2 regions of the Brevibacillus sp. FSL L8-0520 genome follow, and region 1 is predicted to be linked to the other one. Evidence: riboswitches for the same ligand, from Rfam matches in the RefSeq annotation. Region 1 holds a riboswitch; the other holds the start of a gene.
The links. A riboswitch is a leader RNA that binds a small molecule or an ion and turns the genes downstream of it on or off. The one in region 1 is predicted to bind S-adenosylmethionine.
Positions count from the first base shown of each region.

Region 2: linked by a shared signal. The riboswitch ahead of NSQ24_RS02820 (sugar ABC transporter substrate-binding protein) and the one ahead of NSQ24_RS03500 (methionine ABC transporter ATP-binding protein) in region 1 are both predicted to bind S-adenosylmethionine.

Region 1 covers NZ_CP150171.1:625,352-641,219, reverse strand. The annotation lists gene NSQ24_RS03510 (MetQ/NlpA family ABC transporter substrate-binding protein) at 213-1,052, opposite strand; gene NSQ24_RS03505 (methionine ABC transporter permease) at 1,099-1,764, opposite strand; gene NSQ24_RS03500 (methionine ABC transporter ATP-binding protein) at 1,766-2,779, opposite strand; SAM riboswitch class I at 2,865-2,981, opposite strand; gene NSQ24_RS03495 (Ger(x)C family spore germination protein) at 3,075-4,226, opposite strand; gene NSQ24_RS03490 (GerAB/ArcD/ProY family transporter) at 4,196-5,332, opposite strand; partial or broken gene NSQ24_RS03485 (spore germination protein) at 5,342-6,546, opposite strand; gene NSQ24_RS03480 (hypothetical protein) at 6,539-6,814, shown strand; gene NSQ24_RS03475 (LCP family protein) at 6,877-7,878, opposite strand; gene NSQ24_RS03470 (MFS transporter) at 8,070-9,311, shown strand; gene NSQ24_RS03465 (aldo/keto reductase) at 9,437-10,315, opposite strand; gene NSQ24_RS03460 (BrxA/BrxB family bacilliredoxin) at 10,411-10,842, opposite strand; gene NSQ24_RS03455 (bile acid:sodium symporter family protein) at 10,946-11,899, opposite strand; gene NSQ24_RS03450 (ribonuclease J) at 12,473-14,152, opposite strand; gene NSQ24_RS03445 (hypothetical protein) at 14,494-14,937, shown strand; gene NSQ24_RS03440 (SCO family protein) at 15,211-15,834, opposite strand.
Region 2 covers NZ_CP150171.1:479,725-495,592, forward strand. The annotation lists gene NSQ24_RS02750 (hypothetical protein) at 279-404, shown strand; gene NSQ24_RS02755 (SLAP domain-containing protein) at 411-1,928, shown strand; gene NSQ24_RS02760 (Flp family type IVb pilin) at 1,960-2,133, shown strand; gene NSQ24_RS02765 (A24 family peptidase) at 2,142-2,660, shown strand; gene NSQ24_RS02770 (TadE family protein) at 2,639-3,055, shown strand; gene NSQ24_RS02775 (pilus assembly protein TadG-related protein) at 3,096-3,560, shown strand; gene NSQ24_RS02780 (hypothetical protein) at 3,599-4,351, opposite strand; gene NSQ24_RS02785 (DUF192 domain-containing protein) at 4,369-4,713, opposite strand; gene NSQ24_RS02790 (AAA family ATPase) at 4,812-7,676, shown strand; gene NSQ24_RS02795 (hypothetical protein) at 7,663-8,100, shown strand; gene NSQ24_RS02800 (hypothetical protein) at 8,124-8,708, shown strand; gene NSQ24_RS02805 (WG repeat-containing protein) at 8,720-9,928, shown strand; gene NSQ24_RS02810 (S-layer homology domain-containing protein) at 10,035-11,147, shown strand; gene NSQ24_RS02815 (phosphotransferase family protein) at 11,389-12,327, shown strand; SAM riboswitch class I at 12,393-12,514, shown strand; gene NSQ24_RS02820 (sugar ABC transporter substrate-binding protein) at 12,644-13,669, shown strand; gene NSQ24_RS02825 (sugar ABC transporter ATP-binding protein) at 13,746-15,230, shown strand; gene NSQ24_RS02830 (ABC transporter permease) at 15,232-15,868, shown strand, end outside.

The DNA of each region.
Region 1 (15,868 bases):
AGGCTGTGGTTATGATAGTACTGAACGATCCTCTCCGTCAATCCTGGTTCGGACAGGAGGAGAGCCAGGGGGATGAGCAGGTACGGTGTTCACGTTCCGTATTTTCCGCTTGTTTTCTCCTAAAAAAGGAAGGTGCCCCACGTCTAAATGACTGTGGGGCACCCTCTCGATATCTTGAGCAAGAAGCCTATCGTAGAGCTTGAAGCCTGGCATTAGAATGCAGGCACAATTGCTCCTTTATACGTATCTTCGATGAACTTTTTCACTTCTGGCGTATTCAGCTCTTTCGCCAGCTTCTGGATCGCTTCGGAATCCTTGTTGTCCGGACGAGCTACCAGGTAGTTTGCATATGGAGAATCCTTGTCTTCGATGAACAGGGCGTCTTTGGTCGGTACCAGCTTCGCTTCCAGCGCATAGTTGGTGTTGATCAGAGCCAGGTCTACTTCATCCAGGACGCGTGGCAGCATCGCAGCTTCTACCTCTTTGAACTGCAGATTTTTCTTGTTTTCTACGATGTCTTTTACAGTACCGCTGATGCCTGCGCCGTCTTTCAGCTTGATCAGGCCTTGCTTTTCGAGCAGAGCAAGTGCGCGGCCGTTGTTCGTTGCATCGTTTGGCAGAGCAACGGTTGCACCGTCAGCGAGTTCATCCACGCTTTTTACTTTTTTGGAATATGCGCCAAACGGCTCGATATGAACAGGTACTACTTCTACCAGGTTCATGTTTTGTCCTTTGTTGAAATCATCGAGGTACGGCTTGTGCTGGAAGAAATTGGCGTCCAGCTGCTTTTCATTTACCTGCACGTTAGGTTGAACGTAGTCGGTAAATTCTTTGACTTCCAGAATTACGCCCTGCTCTTTCAGCTTCGGCGCGACGAACTTCAAAATCTCAGCCTGCGGGACCGGCGTTGCGCCCACTTTCAGCGTTACTTCTTTTTGCTCGCCTTGGGAACCGCCGGCAGACGGCGCGGGAGCCGATTCATTTTGGCTGCCGCAAGCAGCCAGAGACAGTGCCAGTACAGTGGACAGTACAGATACGACCAATTTCTTCACAGATGATTTCCCCTTTCTATTTTGAACATTCTCTATGGACAAGATCCTACTTCCGGCTGAACTTGATGACGAGCCTGTCGCCCACCATCTGCAGGATCTGAACCAACACAAGCAAAATACATACCGTCACGACCATGACGTCTGTCTGGAAGCGCTGATACCCGTAGCGGATCGCCAGGTCTCCCAAGCCTCCGCCGCCGATGACCCCGGACATCGCCGTGTAGGACACGAGCGACACCGTGGTAATCGTAATCCCGGCGATCAGCCCCGAACGGGATTCCGGCAAGAGCACGCTGCGGATAATTTGCCAGTTGGATGCACCCATCGATTGCGCCGCTTCAATTACGCCGCGATCAACCTCGCGCAGGGAGGTCTCCACCAGTCTGGCGAAAAAGGGAGCCGCCCCGATCACCAACGGAGGAATCGAGCCCTTTACCCCGAGTGAGGTGCCGACGAGCATTTTGGTTACAGGAATCAGCAGGATCATCAGGATGATGAATGGCACCGAACGCAAAACGTTTACGACAAAGGATGAGATCGAATAAAACGCGCGATTCTCCAAAAGCTGGCCTCTGGATGTGAGAAACAGCAAAATGCCCAGCGGCAGCCCGATAACGACGGTAAACAAGGTGGAAAAGCCAAGCATCGTCAACGTATCCTGCGTTCCCTTCCAAATTTCCGCCCAGTCTATATTTTTAAGCGTGAATCCCATTTTAAATCACCTCCACTTCCAGGCCGCGCTGACGAAGCGTATCGACAGCTTTCCTGTTCTGCTGCGCATCCCCGCCCAACTCGATCACGAGCTGGCCATATGGGGTGTCTTTCATACGCGAAATGGTTCCTTGCAGGATACTGAACACCGTACCTGTTTCCTGCATCGTTTGGAACAGAATCGGCTGGTAGGTTTGTTCTCCGAGGAACGTGACCCGCAGGATCGTCCGTTCGCCTGACGCCTTTTCATGAGCAACGGCAGCCCGCAGCTCGCTGGAGTCTGCTACTTGCTCCACGAACTCCTGTGTCGTCGGATGCTGCGGCTTCAAGAACACATCCAGAACATTGCCCATTTCTACGATGTGCCCTCCGTCAATGACACCGACCCGGTCGCAAATGGAGCGGATGACGTGCATTTCGTGCGTAATGAGGACGATCGTCAAGCCCAGCTTCCGGTTGATGTCCAAAAGAAGCGCCAGAATGGAGTTGGTCGTCTGCGGGTCCAAAGCGGATGTCGCTTCGTCGCACAGCAGCACCTTGGGGTCGCTCGCCAGCGCCCGGGCAATGCCGACACGCTGCTTTTGTCCGCCTGACAATTGTGCTGGATACTTGTCGCGGTGCTGTTCCAGCCCTACCAACGCCAGCATTTCCTTCACCTTTTTGTCGATCTCCGCCTTGGGCCGCTTGGCCAGCTTGAGCGGAAACGCGACGTTCTCCCCGACTGTAGCCGACGAGAGCAGGTTGAAGTGTTGAAAAATCATTCCGATATGCCGCCGCTGTTCCTGGAGCTTGCCTTCATCCAGCTTGGTCAGATCAACCCCGTCTACAATGACGCTGCCTGCTGTCGGACGTTCCAACAGGTTGATGCAGCGAATCAGCGTACTTTTGCCGGCACCGGAATGTCCGATGATGCCGAAAATTTCCCCCTTCTCGATCGAGAGGTCAATTCCGCGCAGCGCAGGTGTTTTATGGCCTTTTACAATGTAGTCTTTTTTCAGATTCTGCAACCGAATCATCCGGTTCACCTCCCATTACAATCAACAGCCCCTTTTTCATCAGGCGAAAAAGGGGCTGCACCGCATTATACGATCGCATTCACCCTTCTCATCTGTCAAGATTCTACAATCTTGTAGGAATTGGCACCGCGCCACCCATCAGAATCGATGAGCCGGTTGCCGGGCTTCATAGGGCCTGTCCCTCCGCCGCTCTGGATAAGAAGAATTCTACGTATATTTAGTTTGAAGAACTTTATTTCTTTTTATGATACAAAACGGATTATATGCTATACCAAAATAGAAAGTCAATGGGCAATTAATCCAACACGCCGTTGCGGACAATTTCTACATCGATGTTGTAATCGAAGCGGGACTTCCTGTACATCTCATGCCACTGATCGTGAGACAGCTTCCGCGCCCCGCGGAATTTTGCCCGGTATAATTCCCCGAACCCAAAGGGGTCTACCTCCCATTTTTGCATTTTGGCGACGACCTTGGCCAAATCCTGCTTCATGTTTTCAGACAAGGCCTGCTCCATTTTTCTGAGTACCTCCGGTTGTTCTATTTTTAACGGTATTGACATTTCCAGAATGCGTGTCCGTACTTTCACATCGACCTTGTAGGTCAGTGGATTCGTACTGACAATATCGACGTGGGCCTTGCTGCTCAGCGTATCAAATACCATTTGGATGTCAGGGCCGGTTGTGTTCTTCTTTTTCGGCTTTACCCCCATCCTCTCCGGATCTACCGACGTTTCGTACGTTCCCGCTCGATAAGCATCATGAACTAGCTTGATGTGAAAGGCTTCCTTTGGAGGAATCCAGCCGACATATTTGTCCTTGTGAAACAGAGCCACGCCTTTGATCCTCACCTCATCCCCTTTCCTCTCAAGAAAAGGGACGTAAGGGTCGATTCCCTCGCTGAAGTAGGAGCGGTAAAACTCATGGAGAGTAGGAGACGGAATTTTGTCATCCTCTACGTTGTGCCGGATCAATTGGTAGAGGTAAATGCCAATATTGCCTTCCTCTTTGAATTTGTACGTCAGCAAATCGTAGGTTTGGCCCTCAATGACACTTAAATAAACCCGGCTTCCAATCGAGGGGTCGCGGTACAGAGTGTCCACAATGCTGCCTATCCCTTTTCTGGCCAGCTCCTCGCTGTACATCGCGACCCGAAGCTGCCCGCCCAGCACTTCTTTGTCTGACTGCAGGTTGGCCTTGTCGCGAATGCCCTTGCTCGTCAGACTGATGCCGGACATCACCTGCACTTTTTCTTCAGCCTCGGGATTGATGGAGGGCATCACCACCGTTCCGCGTATGTTCCCGTCCTTTAACAGGTCATATCCCGCCACCGTAATCATTCCAAGCTCATCAAAAATTTGCGTCCTGATACAGCCGCTGAGCAGAACAGAACATAGAAGGAGCACGGCTCCCGCTCTCAGGAGCCGCTTATTTCCGGATCTCGGCACGATGAATCCTCCCTCCTGTTCCACCGCCGTTTGATCAGAACTCCCAACAATAGGACATAAGGGTAAATCACAGCCATGTACAAGCTAACGTACGACATGCGATCGATGATGTAATTGGCTGCATGTCTCGAGACAAAAAATTGCATCGCAATAAAGATGACCGCGCCGATGATGTACAAAACCCGCTTCTGGTTCCAGCCAAACATTCTTTTGCACCCCCTGGAGGCGGACCACATATACAGCATGACGTTGGGCAGGATGATCAGCATCCACAGGGAGATGGCAAGGTACTCGAACCGCTCCAGAAACGGGAAATACACGACGGTCTTGATCTGCAGCGTTGGCCATATCGTTCGTATGAGCTGGCCTTCGCTGAAGAATATGAGCGAGATGATCATCAGGACGACGTAGATGAAATTGGTAATGAACGCTCCCCACTGGGCATGCCGATGCAAACGCGTTTTATCTCCGACGTAGGGGTAAATCGAATACAACACTTCATACCCGACGGAGGTAAAGGCCATGATCAGTGCCCCCTTTAGAAGCTGCTTGAAATCTGCCTCCATAACCGGCAAAAGATAGTGCCAGCGGGCGTATTCCAACGTGAAGTAGAGATCAAAAAAAAGCCAGATCGTGATAAACACCGAAATGATCGCGTAGCCGGTAATCACCCGAATACCACCGAGGACAGTGTACATCGCAAGAAATAACAATATCGAGCCAAGTATCCAGATCGGAATCCCTGGAAAAATCCATGATTGTACGACTTCTATGTACCCCCGCAGGATGACCATCGCCATTGCGATGAAGTAGAGGATGTACAGAAGGCTGAATAGGTTGCCGATGATTTTCCCGTACACATCCCGATGTATCCCGAATAAATCTGCGGACGGGTAGTGCCTCAGTGTCCGGCATATGATCCAAATCGTAAGATGCGACAGCAGTCCCGCGATGGCTACGGAAATCCATGCGTCATGGCCGGATTCGGCTGCGACCACCCGCTGATAGCCTAATATTCCTACCCCTATTTGCGTCGACATGACAACGAAGCCGGTCATGTAAGGAGCTATGGTCGTCGTTGGTTTGGGCTGAACATTGATCTTCATGGCTCCTCCCTACTCATCTTCATCAAAATTATGGATTTGGCGTGCTCGTTGCTTGTTGTAGCGATAAGGCTTGCCGTTTTGAAAAAACTCGAGACGTTTGGCAAGGAACGCAAAGGGAGCCCGGATGAAGCTGTTTTTCCAGTCGATGAGGCGAACCGGATAAAGCGGGGAGAGGTACGGTCTTCCCAAGCTCGTCAGCCGCAAGAGATGGCTGATGAGGAAGCTGACCGCCATCATGATTCCGATCAGACCAAGCAGCCCCGCCATCAAAATGATGGGAAAGCGAATCACGCGGATCGTAGAGCCGATCACGTAGCTGGGAGCGATAAAGGATGACAAGGCTCCGAGCGCAACAATGATAATCAAGATGTTGCTGGTAAAGCCCGCCTGCACGGATGCTTGCCCAATCACGATACCGCCAACGATGCCGATCGTCTGTCCTACTTTGGTAGGAAGCCTTGCCCCTGCTTCTCTCAAGAGTTCAATAATAATCTCCATCATCAAAGCTTCAAACAGAGGCGGAAAAGGGACTCTGGCCCGGGACTGTGCGAGTGACAAAGGAGATCAGCCGGAATCATTTCGTAGTGAAAAGTGAGTGCCGCCACGTAAAGCGGTGTAAATAGCAGGGAAGCGATCATCGCGGAGACACGGAGAACCCGGTTAAACGTGGCAATGCTCCAACGGAAGTAATAGTCATCCGGCGACTCAAAAAAGTGGATTAACGCAGTTGGCCCAAGCAGCACAAACGGACTTCCCTGCATCAATATGGCCACCTGACCCTTCCGCAAAGCGCTTGAGACGCGATCCGGCCGCTCCGTTTGCAGCAATGTGGGAAAAACGGTAATTTCATTGTCCGCTATGTACTGAGTCAAAATGTTGACTTCAACAAGTCCATCCACCTCCAAATCTTGTATCCGTTGACGGATGGTTTGAACATGCTCCGGATTCGCCGTTCCCTCCATGTACAGGATGGCGACTTCCTGCGGCACGCTTTTCCCAACCCATAGCTGCTCGTGAAATAGCTGAGGGGAGGCAAGGTATTTGCGAATGATCGACAGATTCATATCAAGATCTTCAACGAACGCTACTTGCGGGCCAAGTACGTTGGTCTCGATTTCCGGCCTTTGCAAATTGCGTGTTGCCACCCCGCTGGCAGGTATCGCCAATCCATAGGGAGCTCCGCTTACATGAATGTAAATGGCACCCTTGAGCAACTGGTTGATGACCTGCTCCTGCCGGGATTATCCGCTGAGAGGCCGGGACACCGAGCCGATTTTCCACCTCGCTGATCGTTGCGTTCTGGAGATCGAGCTGCCTCAGCTCCGGCAAAACCTTTGTGTAGACAACCTTGTTGTCAGCCATGCTGGACAGAAAATAAATCCGTACACGGCCTTCTTGTTCGTCAACATGCTCGACAATCAGGTCTGCTGTATGGGAAAACCAGTCACGGATGACATCGGAAGCCACCACTTCCCCTCCTAACACATGGGATACGGCTAGTTTTCCCCAATCTCTCCGATTGATGGCAAAAAAAAACGACACGCTTATCTTTGCGTGTCGCTGCTTGTTTGCTGCGGAATGGAAGACGTCTCTTTTTCTTCTTTGAGCGGAGGCTGCAGCGCTTCCTGAATAAACGCTTGCACCTTGTCCACGTCGGGAATCAATACCGAGCCGGCCCGATGAGATTCACGGAAAGTTCCCATCGGCGGCAGCTGATACTGCCCCGGCTGCTGCGTGTCCAGCGAAAGCCCCAATCCGGCCAGCTTCAACATATCCATAGAGCTGATGTTCGTCTGCACGTATGGAGTGATCTGTTTTAAAATGGAAGGAAGCTGAATCAGGGTCGTTCCGTTTTTCATCTGGCTGGCAAGAGCAGCCATCAGCTTGCGCTGCCGCTCTGTCCGGGTGTAGTCGGAAGTAGCGTCATGGCGGAAACGAACGTATTGCAGCGCTTTGGTTCCATCAAGCCGTTGCAGTCCTTTTTTCAGATCGATGTCATACATGCCTTTGTCTGTCGGGTCGCGGTAGCGCATGTTTTTTTCCACATCGATCTCCACACCGCCGACAGCATCGATCAGGTGCCTGAAGCCTTCAAAATCAGTAATGACATATCTGTCAACGGAAAGACCCGTCAGTTGGCTGACCGTTTTCATCGCCAATTCCGGTCCGCCCTCTACGATAGCAGCATTGATGCGTGAACTGCCGTGACCGGGTATCTCTACATACGTATCGCGCAAAATGGAAAACAAATCGTATCTTTTGGTCACCGGGTCAACGCTCACAAGCATCATGGAGTCTGAACGGGGAAGCCCATTGTTCTTCATGCCGCGCCGGTCTACCCCCATGAGGAGAATATTGACCCGGTCCTTTCCATCCCATACAGGCATCTCCGCTGCCTTGGTCGTCTCCCCCGGCTCCTGCCGATGTTCGATGACGTTGGGCGCTTGTATGTCTTCAGCAAACTGATAAAATGCGTATCCGTAATAACCTCCTGCCACAATGACGACGAGGAGAAGCATAAACAACAGTCGTTTTAATGTACGAATCAAGCATAACTCCACCTTTGTTTCTGTCTGAATGCGGTCAACTCCCACTTTGTCTAGTATACTCGAATCACGTCGAGATGGGGCAGCCTTTATTTGCCTGATGGCAGCTACTTTATAAACTTTTTAGTTTATAATATTTAATAATTCAGCTATACTACTTCCAAAACGTACCGCAAAGGGGGAAGCCCAGCATGATCTCACCAAGGGCATGGCTCCACCGCTATCCCCGGGAAGCCTGGCTGTTTCTTGCCGCCAGCTTTCTCAACTCTTCCGGCAGTGCCTTTATGTGGCCCTTGACGACCTTATATGTCCATACCCAGCTGCACCGTTCGATGACGGAGGCCGGTTTTGTGCTCATGCTGCAATCGCTGGCAGGCATCGTCGGTCAATTTACCGGAGGATCCTTGTTTCATCGGGTCGGAGCCAAGCGGCTGATCGTAGGCTCACTCCTGCTGCAGGCTTGCTGTATGCTCGGAATCCTGCTTTTGGGCAACTGGTATCTATACATCGGATTTATGATCGGTCTTGGCTTTTTGTTTAACGTGTCGAATCCCGCTATCCAGGCGTTTATCGGCTTTCGCTGGAAGGAGCAGCGGCGTGAACTGTTCAACATCGTGTATGTGGGCAACAACCTCGGCATGGCCGTAGGTACCGCGCTGGCTGGCGTGATTGCGGCCATTTCCTTTCACTTTACGTTTTTGTTCAACAGTGTGAGCACGTTTCTTTTTGCCGGCTTTTTCTTTTTCTTCATGCGGAACATGTCTCACGATGAACTGGTCGGCTCGATGAGCGAAAAAACGGAAAAACGGAGCCAAGGCTCGATGCGGCTGCTTCTGCGTTATCAAATATACCTGTTTATGGCGCTTGGTTCTGCCTTCATTTTCTTCTCCACGACCGTTTGGAACACGGGCGTCGCTCCCCACCTCACCTCGTCATGCATGCCGCTGGCTGCCTACAGCTGGCTGTGGACGATCAACGGCATCGTCATATTTGCCGGACAGCCCGTCACCTCCTGGTTGAAAAGGCTGGTAAAGCAAAATCTGTCCTCCCAGCTTGTCGCCAGTGCCATCGCTTACGGCGGGGGATTCGGGTTTATGCTGTTCTTTCATGACAATTATGCGGCTTTTATCATCGGTATGATTATTACGACCTTTGGAGAAATGCTGATCGCTCCTACTGTCCCGACTTTTATCAGCGAGAAAACCGGGGAATCGGCCCCGTTTTATCTCGGAGCCGTAGGGGCCATTACATCAGGAGGCCGCTTGCTTGGACCGCTTTTTTTCGGGCAGATGTACGACGCGGGCGGGATTGTTCCTGCGCTTACGCTGGCGACAGTAGTCTCGTCGGCTGCAGTCGTGCTGTGTCTGATCCATGCATCGTTCCATCGGGAGCGAAAGGGACGTGTGGAGGCTTCCGGCAAAACTGATTCATGAAAGCAAAAGAACGCGGCATCATAAACTGCCTCTCCATTTGTTTCGATATGTCTAACAAATGAGGAGTAGTTCAATGACAATCCCGCGTTCTTTTTTGTGTATTTATAGTCAAGCTTGCTTCTCTTCTACTCTTCCCACGCCAGCTTCGGCTGCCGGTACCACTCTCCGGACATCCATTCGCCTGCTTTCCAGCGCAGCACATCCGCACGGACCAGCGGCATGATCTGTTGAAAGAAGCTGACCCGTTCGATGTCCGTCATCGGAACAAAACGATTCGCTGCGGCTACATCGGCTTCCAGCTCGTTCATTTTGCTGACGCCCAAGACGGCAGTCGATACAGGCAAGCTCCACGTATAGCGCAGCGCCTGCTCGGTCCAGGGGGCCAACTGTCCCAGCGCCATTACTTTCATGCCGATCACAGCGACCCCTTTTTCCACCGCCAGCGGCACGAACTCATGGGCAAAGCTGTAGATGAAATGATCAAGTGCGGATAGAGCGACCAAAGCGCTGTCAAACGGAAAGCGGCGGATCGCTTCGGCGAGCAGCCGGGGGTCGGTATGTCCGCTGATGCTGAGCTTTCTGACCATTCCCTGTTCCCGCGCCTCGATCAGCGCTTCCAGCGCCCCGCCTTTGGCAAAAACGGCTTCCAGATCATGCGGCTGCATGACGTTATGCACCCGCCATTCATCCACGTAGTCTGTCCCGAGCCGCTTCAGACTGCCCTCCAAGTCTCGCAAAGCCAGATCCCTCGTACGGCCTCCGGTTTTTGTGGCGATCCACACCTTGTCCCGCAATCCGCGCAAGCCGAGCCCGACCCGCGATTCGGACTGTCCGTCGCTGTAGCTGGGTGCTGTATCAAAGTAATTGACTCCGAGCTCTACAGCGCGCCTGATGATCGCAATCGCCTGTTCCTCCGTGCAATCATGCTCGTCTACAATCCGCTGGGCGCCAAAGCCAAGCAAGGAAACCTGGTGGGAGTCTCGTCCAAACGAACGGGTAAGCATTGTTCTCATCCTTTCCAAGTGAAAAAGGGGCTACGATTTAACAAGACGCCCCCTTCGGAGCGTCTTGTTGACAGTCTGTTATGATGTGCTGCACGTTATCCGCAGTATTTGTCGTATGCGTCGGTCAGCAGCTTGGCGATGGTCGGCAAATCGTTGTTTTCGATCTGATGGCGCTCAATCATGGTCATGATTTTGCCGTCTTTCATCAAAGCAAAGGACGGAGAGGATGGCGGGTAGCCTTCGAAGTACTCGCGCGCTTTTGCCGTCGCTTCTTTATCTTGGCCCGCGAAGACCGTGTACAGATGGTCCGGCTTTTTCTCGTGGTTGATCGAATAAGCGACAGCCGGACGGGCAAGACCAGCCGCGCAGCCGCATACGGAGTTGACGACGACAAGAGCCGTCCCCTTCATTTCTGAAAAGGCTTTTTCAACTTCTTCCGCCGTTTTCAATTCGGTAAAACCTACACGTGTCAGCTCGTCACGCATCGGTTGAATGACTTGGCTCATATATGCCTCATAGGACATCATTTGGCATTCTCTCCTTTGTGGATCACGATTCACTTATCCCTATTATACCCTCTCTTGTGCCCAAGGAGAATGTCGGAAGTGCAAAAACACAAAAACACCTTGATCAGGTGTTTTTGTCCAGGCTTTGCTGTTCGTTTTTCATCCGGCTGAAGATCGTCGCCACGATTGGGCCGGAGATGTTGTGCCAAACGCTGAAGATCGCGCTCGGAACTGCAGCCAATGGGGAGAAATGGGCCGTGGCGATTGCTACGCCCAAGCCGGAGTTTTGCATGCCGACCTCGATGGAGATCGCTTTTTGTTTCGCTCTGTTCATGCCGAACAGTTTTCCAAACAAGTAGCCGAGCAAAAGTCCGAGACCATTGTGCAGCATGACGACGCCGAAAATAGCAAGACCGGTCGTCGCGATTTTTTGCTGGCTTCCGGCTACGACAGCTGCTACGATCGCAACGATGGCGATGGTGGAGACCAGCGGCAGTGCCTTTGCTCCCGCTTCCGCCGGTTTTTTGAACAACGTTTTGACGATAAATCCAAGAACGATCGGAATGATGACAATTTGCAGAATGGACCAGAGCAGGGCCAGCGCATCCACCGGTACCCATTGGCTTGCAAACAGCAGGATGAGCGCAGGCGTTACGATTGGCGCCAGCAGCGTGGTGACAGAAGTAACCGCTACAGACAACGGGACATCCCCTTTTGCCAGATACGTCATGACGTTGGAGGCAGTACCGCCCGGGCAGCAGCCGACGAGGATGACGCCGACAGCGATCTCAGGAGGAAGCTGCAATCCCTTCGCCAAGCCGAAAGCGAGCAGCGGCATGATCAGGAACTGTCCGAGTACGCCGACCGCTACGTCCTTGGGACGGCGGAACACTTCCCGGAAGTCGGACGGCGATACGGTTAACCCCATACCGAACATGATAATGCCGAGCAACGGCGTAATGTACTTTCCGATCCATTTGAATGCGTCGGGGGAAAAGAAGGCCAGGGCCGCAAACAACAGCACCCAGATGGCAAATGTTTTGCCGACGAAATTGCTTAACTTTTCTAACGATTCCACTTGTAGCACTCCTTAGTTTATGTATAATAAAAAAATTTATAGTTATTATAATTGACTGAATTTGAAATTGCCATAAGAAATGGCTCACAGGTATAAACCTTTTTTCAACAAAAGCGATACAACGGAACATTTCCGCTTCCTGATATCTCCAACAAAAAAACAAGCCGGAAAAAATACAACGGCTGTAGAGATGAAACAGGAGAAAAATGCGAAGGTCTTTGGGACGCCAACCCAGGCTCAACTCCAAAAGCGGAACACGCTTTTAGCGTCCAACCTCTGAGACGCTCCCAGATTTGCTGCTTTTGGACGCGTTCCGCTTTTGGAGTTGAGCCGGCCAGAGATGACCCGCACAAGGTGTCCCACCGAACCTGGAGCAGTTTTCTCCTGTTTCGTTTCCTCCACCAAAGCCTGTCCAAAGTTTTTTGGTTTCCACGCATGATACGACAATTTCTAGCGTATAGGCTTATACGGTTGTAAACCGAATGGTTCATGCCGCCGCAGGTTGAGAAAGCCATTGTCAGGTTGAGATGACAATGGCTTTTCTATCGAACCGTTTTTCTTGTACTTGAACATTTACACTTCCATGAGAATGGTCAGGATCATTGGGTTGCGGCCCGTTTTTTCGTAAATGAACGGCTTGATCACTTCGTTGATCTGGGATTTCAGCTCGGACCATTCCTTGATTTTCTTGTCCAGCGCTTCCTGCAGGCGCTGGCGGACGAGAACGGTCGCCTCCTGGATCAACGACTCGGATCCGCGCACGTAGACGAAGCCGCGGCTGACGATGTCGGGGCCGGTGAGAATCTTGAAGTTTTTCATATCCAGGCTGACTACGACGACCATCAAGCCATCCTCGGCCAAATGCTTGCGGTCCCTGAGCACGATGTTGCCCACGTCGCCCACTCCGCTGCCATCGATCAGGACGATGCCGGCCGGAACCTTGCTCAACCACGCCTTCTCGCGGGTGCAGTTCAGCACATCGCCGTTGTCCATGATAAAGATGTTGCTTTCCTCGATGCCGACCTGCTGGGCAAGCTTGGAATGAGTCTTCAGCATCCTGTACTCCCCGTGAATCGGGATGAAGTACTTCGGCCGGATAAAGTTGAGCATCAGCTTCAGCTCTTCGCTGCTTCCGTGGCCCGACGCGTGAATGTCAAAGGCCGAGTTGAGAACGACATTGGCTCCTGCCCGGTACAGCTTGTCTATCGTGCGGCTCACGTTGACCGTATTGCCGGGAATCGGCGACGCGGAAATGATCACCGTGTCCTCCGGGTAAATCGAAACACTGCGATGAGAGCCGGACGCGATCCGGGTTAGGGCTGCCATCGGCTCGCCCTGGCTGCCTGTACAAATAATCAGCACCTGGTTGTCCGCGTAGTTGTCGATGTGCTTGATGTCGATCAGCATGCCCTCCGGCATAGTGATGTAGCCCAGCTCTTGTCCGATCAAAAACACCTTTTCCATGCTGCGCCCGATTACCGCCACTTTGCGGTTGCACTCGGCGGCGGCATCGACCACTTGCTGCAGACGATGCACATTAGACGCGAACGTAGCCAAAATAATACGGCCCCGCGCCTTTCTCACCACGTCCAGAATGCCTTCGCCTACAGTGCGCTCGGACATTGTAAAGCCGTAGCGCTCACTGTTCGTGCTGTCGGAGAGCAGCGCCAGCACATTTCCCGAGCTGCCGATCTTGGCAATCTTCCCGTACTCGGTTGTTTTTCCGACAGGGGTCATGTCGAACTTGAAGTCACCCGTGTGAACGACCAAGCCCTCCGGCGTCTCCAGCACGATTCCGAGCGAATCCGGAATGCTGTGATTGGTTCTGAAGAATGTGGCCTTCATGTTTTGGAACGGAATCTCCGTTTCCTCCGAGATCGGGATCAATTGGACCTCGTTTTGCATGCGGTGCTCTTCCAGCTTTGCCTTGACCAAGCCCAGGGTAAGGCGTCCGCCGTAGATCGGCATCTTGATCTGCTTCAGAATGTACGGAATGGCGCCGATGTGATCCTCATGGCCGTGTGTCAACAAGAGCGCCTTGATTTTGTGCTGATTGCTGATCAGGTAAGAAACGTCCGGAATGACCAGGTCGATCCCAAACATCTCATTTTCGGGGAATTTCACCCCACAGTCGATGATCACGATCTCGTCTTCATACTCGACACAGTACATATTTTTTCCGATTTCGCCGAGACCGCCCATCGCGAAAATCTTAACTTCGCTCAACTTCTTTCCTCCTACCTCAACGTGCATGTTTTGTTGGAAACCCGAACCAATGCATGCCATATTTATTGTATCACAACCCAGCACGTTCTTTTCATTCAGTCTAGCCAAAATGCATCCGAAAGGAAAGTCGGTCCGTCTGGATTCTACGTTTGCATACACGCTTTAAGCATACCACCTGCACATCCTACATAAGTATTATAAGTAACCCAAGCAAGACATAAGCTTTGATCCAACAACGGGGCACTGGAATAAATTTACAAATGTCCGTTTTCATGATATCCTATTTAGGGTGCTTGCTTACTTTTTCCATGGATCAGCGAAAGATGCAAGTCCCACATATCCGGTCAAAAAAAGCGGGTGGTAGCGTGATGAAAAGGATTGCTGTGGCAGGAGCATGTACCCTGTTGGTAGCCGGGACACTCGGCTGGAATCACTCGACAACCAGTGCTGCAGAAGAAGAATTTACCGGAGAACTGCCGTTGGAACGATTTGCATATGACAAAAGCAAGGATTCTGACTCCCGGCCGATCAGCCCCAATTTCCTGAACTACAATGCCATTCCCGTGCGGATCATCATGGGCAATGACAAAACGGAAGCGTATGAAGACGCTGTTCGTTCAGTCGTTGCAAGCAAACAAAAGAACAGCGTAATTACCTCGCTCTACGTAAGCGACGATGAAGATGAGGGGTATGTGCTGGAGACGACGGAGGACGGCATTTCCTATGTGCATGTTCTGGAAAAGAACGGCGGAGACTGGGCGGTCGCCAGGGTGGAAAAGCTGGAGTGGAAGAAAAAGAAGCGCGGAGAATAGCGATAGTCGGTGAGCCTGTTTGCGTATGCGGATGGGCTCTTTTATTTTGGGGGGAAGGTGACTGACTATTGGAGACATGAATTTGAAAGGCCTGCTGGGTCGGGCTTTGGGGGCAGGAGAAGAAAAGAATACTAGAGCTGCTCCGCTCCTGAACAAAATCGTCTTTTCATAAATAACAATCCCTCCCCTGCAAGGGCACGGCTGCAAGCCACGCACTGCACGGGAGGGATTGTTCATGTCGGGACGATATTGATGCTCGCCCTTAGATTTTTATCAGTCAGCCAGTTGAATCATTTCGTTCAGGATTTGGTCCATGTCCATATCGGACGCCATTCCGTAAGCGCGGCGCATTTTTCCGTCCTGATCGAGGAGGAAGATGCGGGCGGTGTGGACGTAGGAGCCGTCCGGCTGTTTCAGGGTCGCCATCCCGAAGTCTTTTGTCACCTTGTCGATGTCGGCCTGCTCTCCTCTGAGGAATTGCCAGCCGCTGAAATCGACGTTGAATTGCTCGGCGTATTTTTTCAGCACGTCCGCCGTATCGCGCTCGGGGTCAAACGTAATGGTGACGAATTCCACCTTGTTCCCGAAGCTTCTCTTTTCCTTCAGCTGCTCCTGCAGCTTGGACATATTGAACGTGGTCGCAGGGCAAATATCCGGGCAGTGGGTAAACATGAATTCCACCAGCCGTACCTTGCCGTTGTGCTCCGACAGCGTGTACTTCGTGCCGTCGATGTTGTCCAGCGAAAAGTCATTCACTTGCTTCAATACAGGCAGCTGGTTCTTTTGCCAGTATTGGTAGCCAAACACGGCGGCGATCAGCAGGATCAGCACTGCAGCTACCAGCGTAAACCAGTGCCGCTGCAAAAAGGTCGCCTGCTCCCGTTTTCCTGCACTCACGACAATCCTCTCCCTATCAATTGTTGCTTACCTG
Region 2 (15,868 bases), 150 kb from region 1:
GCGCCGTTCGCCGCGATTTCCGCTGGATTCGGTGTGTATGATGTCGTTCAGGGAGCGAAGAACAACGACGGCTGGAAAATCGCAGAGGGCTCCGTCGATATCATCGGAGGTCTTGCCGGAGTGGCGTTGCCGTTCCTGCTTGCGACGCCTGCTGCACCGATCGTGGCGGGGATTGCACTTGGAGCGGCAGTCGTGTCCACAGCTCTGAAGTATCGGAAAGAAATTGCCGCAGCCGCCAAATGGGTGTGGAACAAAGGCAAAGAATTGGGCCGATACGCATGGAACGCGACGAAAAACTTTGCCGCAAATACGTGGTCCGCAATAAAGAAGACAGCGAGCCAGACTTGGAGTGCAACAAAGCAGGCTGCAAGCAGGGCGTGGGCCGCGACGAAGAAGACAGCTAGTCGTGCTTGGGCCGCGACGAAGAAGACAGCGAGCCGTGCTTGGGCCGCAACGAAGAAGACAGCGAGCCGTGCTTGGGCTGCGACGAAGAAGACAGCGAGCCGTGCTTGGTCTGCAACGAAGAAAACAGCGAGCCGCGCATGGTCCGCAACGAAGAAAACAGCGAGCCGCGCATGGTCCGCAACGAAGAAAACAGCGAGCCGCGCATGGTCCGCAACGAAGAAGACAGCGAGCCGCGCATGGTCCGCAACGAAAAAGACAGCGAGCCGCGCATGGTCCGCAACGAAAAAGACAGCGAGCCGCGCATGGTCCGCAACGAAGAAGACAGCGAGCCGCGCATGGTCCGCAACGAAGAAGACAGCGAGCCGCGCATGGTCCGCAACGAAGAAGACAGCGAGCCGCGCATGGTCCGCAACGAAGAAGACAGCAAGCCGTGCCTGGTCTGCAACGAAGAAGACAGCGAGCCGCGCATGGTCTGCAACGAAAAAGACAGCGAGCCGCGCATGGTCCGCAACGAAGAAGACAGCGAGCCGCGCATGGTCCGCAACGAAGAAGACAGCAAGCCGTGCTTGGTCCTCGACAAAGAAGACAGCAAGCCGTGCATGGTCTGCAACGAAGAAGACAGCAAGCCGTGCTTGGTCTGCAACGAAGAAGACAGCGAGCCATGCTTGGTCTTCGACGAAGAAGACGGCGAACCGCGCATGGTCTTCGACGAAGAAGACAGCAAGCCGGGCGTGGAGCTCGACACGCAAGGCAGCCAGCTCTGCACGAAACGCAATCGGAGGCTTCTTCAGCAATGTACGAAAGTCATTTGGTTGAGTCGACCGGATGATGGAAAGGACGTTACCATGCAACTGAAAAAGATAAGCAGCATCATGATGGCGACGTGCCTGCTCCTCTTTCTCGCCGCTTGCGGCGGGGAGAGCAGCACGTCCGCCCCTGCTACCGGACCGGAGAACGGAGCTGACCGGAAGCTTCAGTATCGCGCTGAACAACTGGCGAATCTGCAGCAAGAAGATCTGGAGGAGCGGATAAAGCAGTTGGAAGCGGTAAAGGATCAGCTAAAAGCAAAAAGGGATGAAATCATCGGCCAAGGCGGAAAGTGGGTCGAATCGAAGCTTTCCGTATTGGAGCATCAAGAACCATTTCGAACAGAGGAAATGAAAAAATATTTGACGACACTGATGGATCTCTATCTGCCGCTGGCTGAAGGCAGCGTGGATGTCGTTCCAGTGACGGCAGCCTACCAGGAGGACGGCTCGCTTCTCGCGGTGATGCTGCTGCGAAATGGCGTACCAGGGAAAACACTGACGTCTGCCGATCTTTCGAAAGCTGTGCTGACGATTTACCAAGCAGATGGACAAAAGGTAGTCGAGGTTCCGTTTGCTCCGAATGCTCAGGACATTGGCAGTCTTTCGACAGGAGACGCACGTCCGCTCAGCATCGTCGTTGACAAGAAGGACGTTCTGAACAGCAATTATTCATTCCAGCAGGAAGGGTATGTTTTCACACTGCAAGGCTTCTAAATCAATCAACCATTCAATGGAGGGATTCGCAATGAAACAAGCACTGGTGAAATTTTGGAAAGAAGAAGAAGGACAGGCGCTCAGCGAGTACGGCTTGATTCTCGGCATTATCGCGATTGCCGCCATCGCTGGCCTGGTCGCCATGAAGGATAAGATTGTCAAAGTATTTAAAGATATTGCTGACGGTCTTGGCAAGGGCAGCTGAGTTTGGAAATGTTCACGTACGGTCTTTGTCTGTTCGGTCTGACGATCGCGCTTATCTTTGACGTGTGGAAATATCGAATCCCCAACCTGTTGACGGTATCGCTCGCGCTGGCCGGACTGGCAAACGGCACCATTCTGTACGGCTGGTCCGGCTTCGTGGAGCATCTTTTGGGCTTGCTGGCCGGACTTGGAATATTTCTTGTCCCTTACCTGATGGGAGCCTTTGGCGCCGGAGATGTAAAAATGATGGGCAGCATCGGTGCGGTCATGGGTCTTCCCTTTATCGTCACCAACAGTTTTGTCGTGATCGCAGTCGGCGGAGTCATCGCAGCCGGGATCGTTGTCGCTGCGCGAGGCTTTAAAGGGACATGCGAGTTGCTCTATCTCTTTATTGTCTATTTGTGTAGCGGAAAGCTGAAGGACTTTTTACATGTGCTGAAAGATCGCTCCCAGCCGGTATTTCCGTACGGCATCGCAATATTTATCGGAACGGTGGTGACCATGTATTGGGGATCCGCAATCGTCTGAGACAACTTGTCAAAAGAGAAGAAGGGCAGGCCATCACGGAATTTGCGATTGTCCTGCCTGTCATGATCCTGCTGATCACGGGCATCCTCGTTTTTGGACATATGATGTACGCCAAAACCCTCGTGGTCTTGTCTGCCAGCCAGGGAGCGCGGGTGGGCGGCGCTGTCTGGGATGATGAGGGGGCAGGAGCCGCGCGGGCCAAAATCCGCAACACCGCCCTGTCCATTCTAACGAACGGCCTGAGCGGGTCTCACGATGTCCAGATCCGGGAAACGGGAAATGACATCAGCGTGACAGTCACTTATGACTACCCGGTGACGATCCCGATCATCAGCGCGTTTTTCTCCAATCCTGTTGTAAAGCTTGAGCATACGGCTGTCTATAAAGTGCTATAGCGGTGGGACAAAAATCCTGAGCAGGAAAGAATGAGGTCAGATGAAAATACCAGCGAAGTGGAAAAAGGAATGGAAACGAAAGTGGGGCCGGTGGAAACGGGACGAAAAGGGCGGCGCCCTGGTGCTGTTCGCCGCTTTTCTTCCTGTCCTTGTGGCTGTGGCCGGGCTGGTCATTGACACCGGGGTGATCGCCTATCATCAGGCGAAGCTGTCCGAGGCCACTGACGCTGCTGCCTGGGCGGGACTGGATTCGTATGACCGCGATCTCTGGAATGTAGAGCCGCCCGAAGAACCGCGGGTCGTGCTTGTACCGGGCGAAGCACGGTCGCTAGCAGCCAGCTACCTGGCGATCAATTATCCCCAGGCTCAGCTTACCGGTGTAGAGGTGAGCGGTGGCACCATTGTCGTGAAAGCGGAAGCGGAGTGCCAGTTTTTCTTCATGAAAATGTTTGGCATCCAGGGGACCACCTTGTCCGCATCTGCGGAGGCGAGGATGGAAGAGTAAAGGACGGCCACCCGCGACCGTCCGTACAAGATACGGTATTACATTCTGCTGCTCTCCTCTTGGTATACGTCGAAATCGAATGCTTCTTTTCTTGTGCGAAGCTCCAGGTACAGCAGGTAGTAGGCGGCGCCCTCAAACGGCAATATCAGCATTTCGCGTATGAGGAAGAGCAGGAAGGCTATCGCCGGCTGACTGGCAATTGCCGGAAACAAAAAGCCGGGCAAGTATTGCAATACTGCTCTCACGACGGCAAAGATCAGGATGATGCCCAGGACGCGAAGCGTGGAGCCCTTTACCAAAAAGAGACTTCGCTTCAGTGCCGCGATCGCCCCCATCCCTTCAAAGGCGATCACCTGAGGAAAGACGGTAAACCAGATCATGAGCAAAATGCCCGGAATAATCAGCAGTAGCGTACCCAATGCCACCCCTGCAAATTCAAGCAGGCTGGCAAGGATAACGACGGGCACCAGGCTGCCAAAGGCCGTCAGCGCCTGAAGCTGCTGATCCCATTGTGTTCCCAAATGAGATCGTTTCAAAACGATTCCCATGTAGACGAAATAGAGGGACAGCAGAATGCCGTTGACCGGCGTCATGATCAGCGGGCTGAACGCTTCCTTCAACTGCTGGGACTGTGCCCATCCTGTCAGCGCTTGCTCTGACCAAAAGAGAAGGGAAACGATCAGGAACAGGAAGGGAAACTGGCTGAGCCAGATCCGTTTCCCCGTTTTCAGACTATGGCCCAGAAGAACTGAAATGGGCTGAGGTTGGATATTCGATGGCTGAATGATCATGGTCACGATTCCTTTCGTTAGCTTGTAATTTCCAGTCGATCGCCTATTTCAGTCTGCGTGTTGCGGATCGTATGGGCAGGCAGTTCGATAACATAGGCCGCCCTTTTTATAAACGGAGTATACCGCCATGGTTGCAGCTCCTCCATGAGATGGACGATCTCGCCGTGTTGATCGACAAACAGACAGTCAATGGAAAAACGCATAAACCAGGTATGGACAGCCTTGCACGGGTTTATGATCAATGCCTGTCCCTCCGGGAGCGTGCTTCTCCCGAGCAAGCCGAGCATCCTTGTGACCGACGTGTCGGCACATTTGGCCTGCTGTGCGATCATTCTGTTTTTCGTTGCATTCCAAATCTTCATAAACGCCCCTCCGGGCTGGATATTTTGCCCAATCTGGCATTTGTTCTACATCATAACAATTCTGGATTTTTCTATCAAGCCCATTGAGACGAGGCGGGATGACGAAAGGAAACGATTCAGACATGGCATGGAAAAAGTGGATGCGCATTCTCTTTCCGGAGCTTCAACTGCTTGACCATATACGGGAGCGAGGGTTTTCGGGGAAAAAGGCAGAGCGTCAGCAACAGCCCGAAACATCGCCATTTCGGCAGAGCGGGATGGCCGGGCAAAGCCAATCGCTAGCCTCGTCTGCGGGAAAAGAGACCTTTGGCCCTTTGGCCAGCGGAAGAGAGGCAGTGGCAGATACCGTCCGGGGGTGGAACAAGCATGCCTGGGTCCGGTCCCGGGCCGAGCTGGATGATCTTTTCCCGGCCATCATCGAAGAGGTTAACGGGCAAATCAACCGGCAGGAGCCGTTCGTCTACGAAGTGGCGATCGCCTACAAAAAAAGCTTTTTGCTTCGGGAAAGCGGAAAAGTCCAGCACAGGCTCCTGCTGGCCGGACCCGAAGGGACGGGCAAGCTGCGAACATTATCTTTGCTGCTCGATCAGTTTTGCCGAAAGCGGCTGTTGCCGTACGGCCACGTCACGACGGTCGATTTGGACAGATATGGTGAGCGGGAGGCACATACGCTGTTTCTCCTCGACTGTGCAAATGCCTTTCGGGACGGAATCGGGACGGTTTGCTTCAGAGGCATTGAGCGGGCTGGCCCGGAAATCGTCCAGTACGTTACGAAGCTGTTTGCAGATGGCTTGATCCGGACTCCGGAGGGGGGACAGATAGAGGCCTCCGACTACTTCCTGGTCCTCCATGTGGACCAGCCGTCTCCCAAAAGCGAAACAGCAGGAGCCGCTGAACAAATGGAGCGAAGGACGCTGGAGAAAATGATTTCGCCAGCCGTTCCGCAAGCCCTGGTAAAAAGTCTGGATACGTGCGCGTTCACTGCTGCCCCCGGCCTTGATACTCTGGCGAAGCTGCTGGGAGAAAGGTGTCTGGCGCAAGCAGAAAGGCTCGAAGCGGATATCCGGCTGACCCTTTCTTTTGAAGAGTCCGTTTTTCAAGAGCTCGCCAAACAGGTAGAACAGACAAAACGGTACGAGAAGGCGATTGAGGAATGGGTCACACATGTATTTACCCCGCAATTGCTGGACTGGAGAGCGAGAGGAGTGCTTCGTTCCGATCAGGAGGCGCTGGTGGCTTTCCGGGAGGGAGAGCTCGTTCTCGTCAGCGGAGCGGTCAGCTTGCCGCTGCCGGGTTTGGCGAGAGGGCAGGAGCAGGAGCTTTCAGAAGCTTTGCTGGAGCTGGAGCAGTTGACCGGATTGGACGCCGTTAAGAAATTCGTTCGAGAATGCCTGGATGTCGTGACGGCTGAAAAAAAGCGAAGCCTGACAGGCCAAACGAAGCTTCCCATGTCGATGCACATGGTGTTCTCAGGCAATCCGGGTACGGGAAAAACAACCGTAGCCAGGCTCGTGGCCCGCATCTGGAAAAGCATGGGGCTGCTGTCGGGCGGTCAGTTGGTCGAGGTGACCAGACAGGATCTCGTAGGCGAGTATATCGGCTCCACAGCCGCCAAAACCGCAGAAAGGATAAAGGAGGCGATTGGCGGCGTGCTGTTTATTGATGAGGCATACACACTGTCCCGGGACCCTGCCGATCTGTACGGCCGGGAAGCCATCGATACACTGGTCAAAGCGATGGAGGACCACCGGGACCAGATGATCGTTATCCTGGCCGGCTATACACGGGAGATGGACGCCTTTCTGAAAGTGAATCCCGGTCTTCGCTCCCGCTTTCCGCTGCAGATCGAATTCCCCGACTACACGCCGGAAGAGATGGCGGAGCTTCTGGAGAGAATGGTAATCGGCCGCGGGTACGAAATCCATCCCGATGCCCGTCAGCATTTGCTCGGAATGATTGAAGGCAAGCAGGTACGGGGCCGAAGCGATACCGGAAACGGGCGTCTGGTTCGCAACCTGTTTGAGGAAGCTGTCAGGAGGCAATCAGCTCGTCTGGCCCAGTTGGAAGCGGGGGCGGAAGAGTGGAGGTGGCTGCGAGCTGAAGACTGGGGCATCGGTGATAAGGAGCGCGGTACTGCAGAGAACATAATGGCCGAGCTGGAGGAGGAACTGGCTGCCGTCGTGGGATTGGAGCCGGTCAAATACATGGTCAGGTCTTTGGCGGCACAAATCCAGATCGCACAGCGGCGGAAAGCGGCCGGAATACCCGATGCGGCGGGACAGACGCTGCACATGATTTTCCAAGGGAATCCCGGAACAGGCAAGACGACGGTGGCCCGGATCATTGCGCGGCAGTTGTATCGATTGGGCGTAATCAAGCGGGATGAGCTGATTGAAACGGATCGCTCCGGGCTCGTCGCCGGTTATGTGGGGCAAACGGCACTCAAAACGCGGGAAGTCATCGAGCGTGCGCTGGGGGGTGTGCTCTTTATCGATGAAGCATACGCACTGGCGGGGGCCGAAGGTGACTTTGGCCGGGAAGCGATCGACACGCTGGTCAAGGCGATGGATGATTTTCGCGACAGTCTCGTCGTCATTCTGGCAGGCTACGGCGAGGATATGACCGGGTTTTTGGCAAGCAATCCCGGCTTGCGTTCACGGTTTCCGACGATCATTGAGTTTCCGGATTATACACCTGATGAATTGCTGCAAATCACCCGGCAATTGTTGGCGCAGCGAGGCTATGAGGCTTCTGCTGCGGCAGAGCGAGCCATGCGGCAGCAGTTTGTTCAGACGCAAGGGGACAAGATGGCGGGGAACGGACGCTTTGCCAGGAATCTGTGTGAACGGGCAATACGCTCGCACGCCATGCGCCTGAGCCGAAACAAACACGCAACCATACAAGAGCTGACCATGTTGGAAGAATGCGATGTGGTGGAGGAGGCTATCTATGAAAGCAGCTAAGGCGATGTTCGCGGTCTGTTTCTATCTGCTCCTGCTCCCCTGTGTACTGATCCTGGTCACCATGCCGCTGTTCTCTATCCTCGACATGATCGAGGTAGCCAAGTACGAGGCTCCCCGTCTGGGGTATCCCCTGATTGTGCTGGGAGTGATCGGCGGACTGCTGTTCGCATCCGTCCGGGTGGGAGCCTTGCGAACCTTGTACCGAAAATACCCGGTTTTGCTGCCTTTCCTGCATATCGCTTACTTTATGGCGATTGGAACATCTGCAGGTCTGGAAGTGATGAACCAGTGGGCAGACAGCTTGTTGTTTCCGAAGTGGCTGGCGATAGGAGGAGCGGTCGTGATTGTTCTGGTGACCCGGGTCTTCTTGTCTTACTGGTACTGCAAATATCCGATTAGTCTCACCGTGAGAAAGCAGGGGTGATGCAAGTGGAAGAGTCGCGCCGCATGTCAAGCAAGTCGGAGACGAGGGGAGATGCGCCTCGGTCATACGCTCCGGACAGCAGAAGCAAACCCGAGCCCCATGATGCGGTCCCCGGCGAAAAAGGAATCGGAAAATCATTTTTGCTGGCAACCATTTTGATTGCCGCGGCCGTCTTCTTTACGGGGGGACAACTGCCGGAGGGGGATGCCGCTCAGATCGTCAATAGCCGGGTCAGCACGTCCGTCGCAGCCGGTGAACAGTTGTTTGCCGAAGAGAATACGGCCGGTTTGGAAGCGAAGGATTTTGTCGTAGAGAGCCCTGCCGACGAAGCGGGGGAGGCAACCATGCTGATTTGGGATTTCAACGCCGAAGACGGAGATCAGATCGAGATCCTTGTCAATGGAAAGTCGGTATACCCCGTACTTACTTTGACGAATCAGCCGGCAGCGATCAGCGTTCCCGTCCCGAGCGTAGTGACGGTAAAAGGCCTAAAAGATGCCGGAGGAGGCATTTCGTACGCTGTGAAGCTTCCTCAGTCCGGTCTTGCTTACTTTAACGCCGTTTCTGTTCAAGGTGTAAATACCTATACGATAAACCTGAAGAATTAGGGGGTGCCACCATGTCCATACAATCGAATACCGGGGAGCCTACTACCCATTACATCAAAGTCGTACCGGCTGAATTGGAGCTGCATCCCGGTCAAACCGCACAGTTGAAGGCGTACCTCGTCTGGATGGATGGACGGGAGGAGGACATTACTGAGCAAGTACGCTGGAGCACAGATCAGCCACAGATTGGCACAGTAACCAAGGCAGGTGCTGTAACTGTAGGTGTGGTCGGAAACATGGTCGTCCTGGCCCAGTATGAGGGGCAGCGGACGGAAACGCACATCCAGGTGACGGCCGCCGCCGGACCAGTCAAAAAAAAGAAGAGCTGGGGCAATCGCAAAAGCCTGATCATCGGAGGAGCGATCGTGGCAGTCACGCTGATTATTAACGGCGTCGCCCTGTCCCAGATGAGCGGCGGAAAAGGCGATTCGGCAAGTGCCCAGCCAGAACCCGCTCCGGCCAGCCAGACCTCCGAGAGCAAAGAACTGCCAGCAGAGGAGACGGAGGAGTTCAATGCCTACAGCCCGGCAACCGACGGAGATAGAAAAGATATGCGCTCGTCCCTGTTTGGATTTGCCAAGGAAAAGGCAGTTGCAGCCATAGAGACAGCGTCGAGTCTCAGCGGGCAGGGGAAAGAGCTGGTTCCATCTGTTCCCCCAATGCCGCAGCCAGAGCTGCCAGCGGAACAGGCGGTACAACCGCCAGCAGAAGCGGCAGCGACGCCCAGCCCGGCGGCGACAGCGGAGACTGCCGCAAAAGCCGCTCCTCCGACAGTCGCAAAAAAAGAAGCCGCCCCCAGACCGAAGAAAGAAAGCCCAAAAAAGCAAAGCAAGCCGACTCCTAGCGTACAGCCGCAACCACAACCAGCAAAGCCCAGTCAGGTTGCAGCAAAGCCCGCCCAGCCAAAGCCGCAGCCAAAAGCCGCACCAGCCCCTGTGCTTGTACCGGTCCAGCAGAACGGGAAATGGGGCTATGTCAAACAGATCAATCCGTTTGACAAGGAGCTGGCGATTGCGTATCAATTCGACCATGCGACAAGCTTTTCCGAAGGGCTCGCTGTCGTGAAAAAGGGCGGGAAGTTCGGGTACATCAACGCCGAGGGAAGCCTCGTCATCGATTGCCAGTACGAGTACGCCACGCCTTTTAAAAATGGCGTCGCCACAGTCAAACAGAACGGGAAGCTGATCCAGATCGATAAAACAGGAGCAGTCCACAAGTAAACGGAAATCCGATAATCGCATGGTATTCCCGTCCGTCAGCATCAGCACGATCACTTACCTAGGGAAAATGTTGCCCGAAGCATTATTTGGAAAGGAGTACTGAGAAATGTACAAACGTTATCTTGCCTGGATCGTTATGTTCGGTCTGTTCGTCCAAAGCTTTTTTGTCCCCGGCGCTTCTGCGGCTCCCGTATACTATGAGGATATTCAGGGGCATTGGGCCCAAAAGGAAATCGAGGAACTGAGCGCACTGAATGTTTACCGCCTCAAGTACGGGTATTTTCATCCGGACAATCCGGTTACCAGGGGCGAAGCGCTGGCTTTGCTGAACCGGGTGCTGGAAGGCATCTATGGTCCCTTGGAAACAGCCAAGCCAAATACGCATGTGGATCAACGGTTCTCTTATAAACAGGAAACGGAACAACTCCTTGCCAATATGCGCGCCATGCTAGACATACAAACCGGATTTGTCAATTCCTTCGATCCGGGAGAAAGCATGCTGTACTACCTGCACTTATCCGAACGTGGAGGTATGAAGCAGCCACAGAAGAACAACATCGACTGGTGGCTGTCCTCCGATTATTTGCAAAAGCCGTTGACCAGAGAAGAAGCGAGCATGATCCTGTTCCATGTCCTGGCTCCTTACAAAATGCGGGCGACAACCCTCAAGCTGGATGAAGTGAAGCCTTACTATACGGGCTACTATCTGTGGAAGCACGATCCCAAATACGAGGATACGGCATCGCCCTATGCGGCAGCGATTTCCGAATTCTATCTCTTTAACGCAGACAAAAATTTTGACCCGAAAAAACAAATGACACGAGCGCAGTTTGCCATCGTCCTGAAACGCTTGCATGATCTTTGGAAACGCGATACGCCTCAGCAGTTCAAGGAAACGCAGCTTCGCCAGAAAAACATCGTCAACCTCTTCCTCACCGCCGCCAATCAGGCGTATGTCCAGAAGGACCCGTCGCGGATCGGGCAGTTTTTCAGCAAGGACGCCCAAGAGTCACTGGAAGAGATCGCTCCGCTCCCTCTGCATGATTACAGCGGCAGCCTGGTGGTCAGGAAAGATGACAGCAATCCGAAGCGATTGTGGGTGACAGGAAGCTATCAGCATACGCTGACAGGAAATTATCAGGTGGAATACTCTTTGGAACAGGAAGAATCAAGCCCGTATGGCTGGAAGATCGTAAGAGTAAATTACCAGCAGAAGTAGTTGGGAATTTGTAGGGGGATTGGTCAGGCGCTGGCTTTAGCAGTTGCAGTCCAGGTGAAAAATGCAATGGCTGCACATCCAACTAAAGCGATAAACAGCGATTGACCCGTAAAGCGAGCAAAAGAAGCGGACGGCCCATTCGAGAGCTGTCCGCTTTTCATTTTTCATCTTCTGCGGGAAACCGGGATGATTTGATCACGGGGATAGCGAATATTCCGGAAAAGGCAAAGGAGAGGTGCAAATGACAGAATCAACGGAAAGGGACTGCTTTCAAAGATTGGTTCAAAGGCTTGAACCCCAAAGCAAGCTGGTTCGCTCCTGGGAGTTGAAAGGCGGTGTCTCAGCGCAGGTGACGGCGCTTGAAATCGAGCAGCTTGACGGCAAAAGGAAAAAAATGGTTGTGCGCCGGCACGGTGCGGCAGACATTTCACAGAATCCCCATGTGGCAGCAGATGAATTCAAGCTGATGGAACTCCTGAAGTCTGTGGGGGTGGCCGCGCCAGTGCCATTTTTCCTGGATCAATCAGGCGAGATTTTTTCCACGCCGTACGTCGTGATTGAATACATCGAGGGAAAGACTGAGTTCACTCCTGCCGATGTGACCGACCACGTTTTCCAGCTAGCTGCGCAGCTTTCCAGGATTCATAGTGTGGACGTCTCGAAGCTGGATTTGTCCTTTTTGCCCAAACTGGAGAAAGCATGTACCGAGAAAATCGAAAAACGGCCGGCAATCACAGATGAATCGCTGGGTGAGGGACGCATTCGGGATGTTCTGGAGGCAGTTTGGCCATTTCCTTCGCGGAATCCATGCGTACTGCTGCATGGAGATTTTTGGCCAGGAAATGTAATGTGGAGGGACGGACAGCTTGCTGCAGTGATCGACTGGGAGGACGCGCAGCTCGGAGATCCGCTCGCGGATGTTGCCAACGCCAGACTGGAGATTCTGTGGGCATTCGGCATCGAGGCGATGCTTCGTTTTACCGGTCGCTATCAATCCTTGACGAAGTTCGATTTTACAGACCTGTCTTACTGGGATCTGTTCGCAGCTTTGCGCCCGGCTTCCAAAATATCCGACTGGGGACTCGATGCGTCTACGGAACAAAAGATGCGGGAGGAGCACAGTTGGTTTGTCGCCCAGGCATTTGAAAAGATAGGGACAGGGAAGGGGAAAAAATCCTAGTTGACAGGTTTGAAAGCAGCCATTATATTCTGTATATACAAAAGGTTTTGATATGAGAATATGAACTCTTATCCAGAGAAGGCTGAGGGACTGGCCCAATGAAGCCCGGCAACCTAGCGCAAAGGAACACGTTTCTTTTGAGCCAAGGTGCTAACTCCTACAGGTAGCGATACCTGACAGATGAGAGGCGAAAATCCGCTGATTTAAGCCTCTTTCATCTGGAAAGAGGCTTTTTTGATGGAGCAAATGGATGTCGATTCCGGTTCAAAACCGCAGAACAGCGTACCGTGTTACTTTAAAAAGGGGGTTTTCCGATATGAAAAAGAAGTTTAGTTTGATTGGATCGCTTATCCTTTCTGTGTCTCTTTTGCTGACAGCTTGCGGCGGGGGCAACAGCGCGTCTTCCGGAAACGGCGGAGCGGGTGGCGGCTCCGGCGAGAAAGCAAAACGGATCGCGCTCGTGATGCGGCAAAACGTAGGCACATTCTCGGCTCAGTACATTGCCGGCGTCAAAGCCGAAGTAGAAAAGAACGGCGGAGAGCTGACTGTTTTCAACGCAGATACCGATCTGTCCAAAATGGCTTCCAACCTGGATGCGGCGGTCAACCAGCGTTTCGACGGCATTCTGATTGACCACGGCACTGCAGAAGCACTGCAGCAAGGAGCAGAAAAGGCTGTGAAGCAAAACATCCCGCTCGTGCTGTTTGATACAGACATCAAGCTTCCCGGGGTTCCTGTAGTAGAGCAGGATGACCAGAAGCTGGCTGAGCTTAGCCTGGAGAAGCTGGCTGAAGATACCGGCGGCAAAGGAAACATCGTGAAAATTTGGGTGGCTGGCTTTGCACCGATGGAAAAACGCCAGATCACGTACGAAGCCTTTTTGAAGAAATATCCGGATATCAAGGAGGTTGCCGCTTTCGGCAGCGCCACCAACAACACCGCGCTGGATACGCAATCGCAGATGGAAGCCATTCTGAAGAAGTATCCAAACAAAGGAGATATTACAGCGGTCTGGGCTTCCTGGGATGAGTTCGCCAAAGGAGCGACCCGCGCCATTCAGCAAGCCGGCCGTACCGAGATCAAAGTATACTCGATCGATTTGAGCGACGAAGACCTGCAGCTCATGCAGGATCCCTCTACCTCGTGGGTAGCGACTGCAGCGGTAGACCCGGGCAACATCGGACGGATTCAAGCCCAAACCGTCTTCAAAAAAATCAACGGCGAGCAGGTGCCGGACAGCGTCAAACTGAATCCTGTGCTGGTCAAGCGAGACGATTTGCCGACGGACAAGAAAATCACGATGGGAGATCTCTCCCAGTACGTGAAAGAATGGGGCAAGTAATCCTGCATAGATGGTGTAGCGTAATCCCGTTGATCATCCATCAACGGGATTCTTCCTTAATAAGGGGGGACAGAAAATGACGACTTTGCAGATGAACGGCATCATGAAGCAGTTCTCTGGCGTACCCGCGCTCCGTTCCGTCGATTTCGAAGTGAAAGCGGGAGAAGTTCACGCTCTGCTCGGAGCCAACGGAGCGGGGAAGAGCACGCTGATGAAGATTTTGACGGGAGCCTATGTGGCGGACGGAGGCTCCATTGTGATTGATGGCAGGGAGGCCGCGATCCAGTCGCCGCAGGATGCCAAAGCGCTCGGGATTCAATGCGTCTATCAGGAAGTGGATACGGCGCTGATCCCGTACCTCAGTGTAGCGGAAAACATATTGCTCGATCGCCAAATCCAAGCAAAGGGCTTGATCAGCTGGCGCCGCTTGTATGAAGAGGCGGAAGCGATTCTCGCAAGGTTTGGCTTTTCCATTCCTGTGAAAAAGCAGGTGGAAGCCTGTACGCTGTCCGAAAAGCAGCTGATCCTGATCGCCCGGGCGACGGTACAGCAGGCCCGATTCATTATTTTTGACGAACCGACAGCTCCGCTCAGCAACACGGAAACAGAGCGGCTGTTTCAGATCATCGAGCAGTGCAAGCAAGCGGGGTTGGGCATTATCTACATCTCCCACCGGCTGCCGGAAATTTTTCAAATCTGCGACCGGATCACCGTCATGCGCGATGGACAACGGATCTCTACCAAAGAGACGGCGGACACAACGATGGACGAGGTCATCGCCGCGATGCTGGGCAAGACATTCTCCGAGGAGTTCCCGAAGACCCAGGTGCCGATCGGCGAGACCATCCTGGAAGTGAAAAACGCCAGAGGAGGCAAGGTTCGCCGAGCGGACCTGCATGTGCGCGAGGGAGAAATCGTCGGTGTCGTCGGCCTGGTTGGAGCAGGGAAGACGGAGCTGGCACGTCTGCTGTTCGGCGCGGATGAGTGGGAGGATGGCAAGCTGATTGTAAACGGCAGGGTTTTGCGGCTTCGCACGCCGAAAGAGGCAGTCGAGGCGGGGATCGTCCTCGTGCCGGAGGAGCGCCGCAAGGAAGGGATATTCGTAGAGGAGTCGGTCGCCCGCAATCTGTCGGTGGCTACCCTGGCCAAATGGTCGCCAAAGGGCTTTGTGAAGCAAAGACTGGAGTCGGAGCAAGCCGAGAAGATCGTCCGAAAACTGGGGGTAAAGACAGCGGGCATCCGTCAGCCTGTCGGCCACTTGAGCGGGGGAAACCAGCAGAAGGTCGCTATCGGAAAATGGCTGGATACGGATGCGCGCATCTTTATGTTCGACGAGCCGACGAAGGGTGTGGACATCGGGGCGAAAAGCGACATATACCGCCTGATCGGCTCGCTCGCCGCGGAGAAAAAAGGCATCCTGTATTTTTCCTGCGAGTTTCCCGAGGTGCTGGGGATTGCGGACCGGATCCTCGTCATGTTCGAGGGACAAATCGTAAAAGAGCTGAGCCGGGAAGAAGCGACCCAGGAGTCAATCATGTATTACGCAAGCGGGGGTGAATAAGATGGAAGCAAAAAAATACAGCTTGTTTGATTTTGTTTATAAATACGGAACAGTTGCCGTGATCGCCATCGTCATCCTGCTTTTTAGCCTGACCAATCCTTATTTCTTTACCTATGCCAACATCACGGATATTTTGCGCTCCATCTCCATCGTCACATTTGTGGCCGTCGGTGTTACGTTTTCCTTGATTGTCGGCGGATTCGACCTGTCTGTCGGTTCGACCGTCTCCTTGACTACCGTTGTCTCCGCATCGATGATGGTCTGGTACGAACAAGGAGCGGTCGCGACATTGGCGGTTCCGATCGTTCTGGCCGTTCTGGTGGGCTTGATCAACGCGCTGTTGGTCGTGAAGATTCGGATTCCCGACCTGTTGGCGACCTTGGCGATGCTGTACATCGTAAACGGCGTCCATATGACCTATTCAAAGGGCTACTCGATCTACGCCAATATGCCGATGGAGGACGGGACGACTGCTCCGGGCAAATTTCAGGAATGGTTTCTCTGGCTGGGGCAAGGCGAGATTCTCTCCGTACCGGTGCCTGTGCTGCTTACCTTTTTGCTGGTGGCGGTCACGCATATTTATTTGACCTATACGAGACAAGGGCGCATGCTTTATATGACCGGAGGGAATGTGGAAG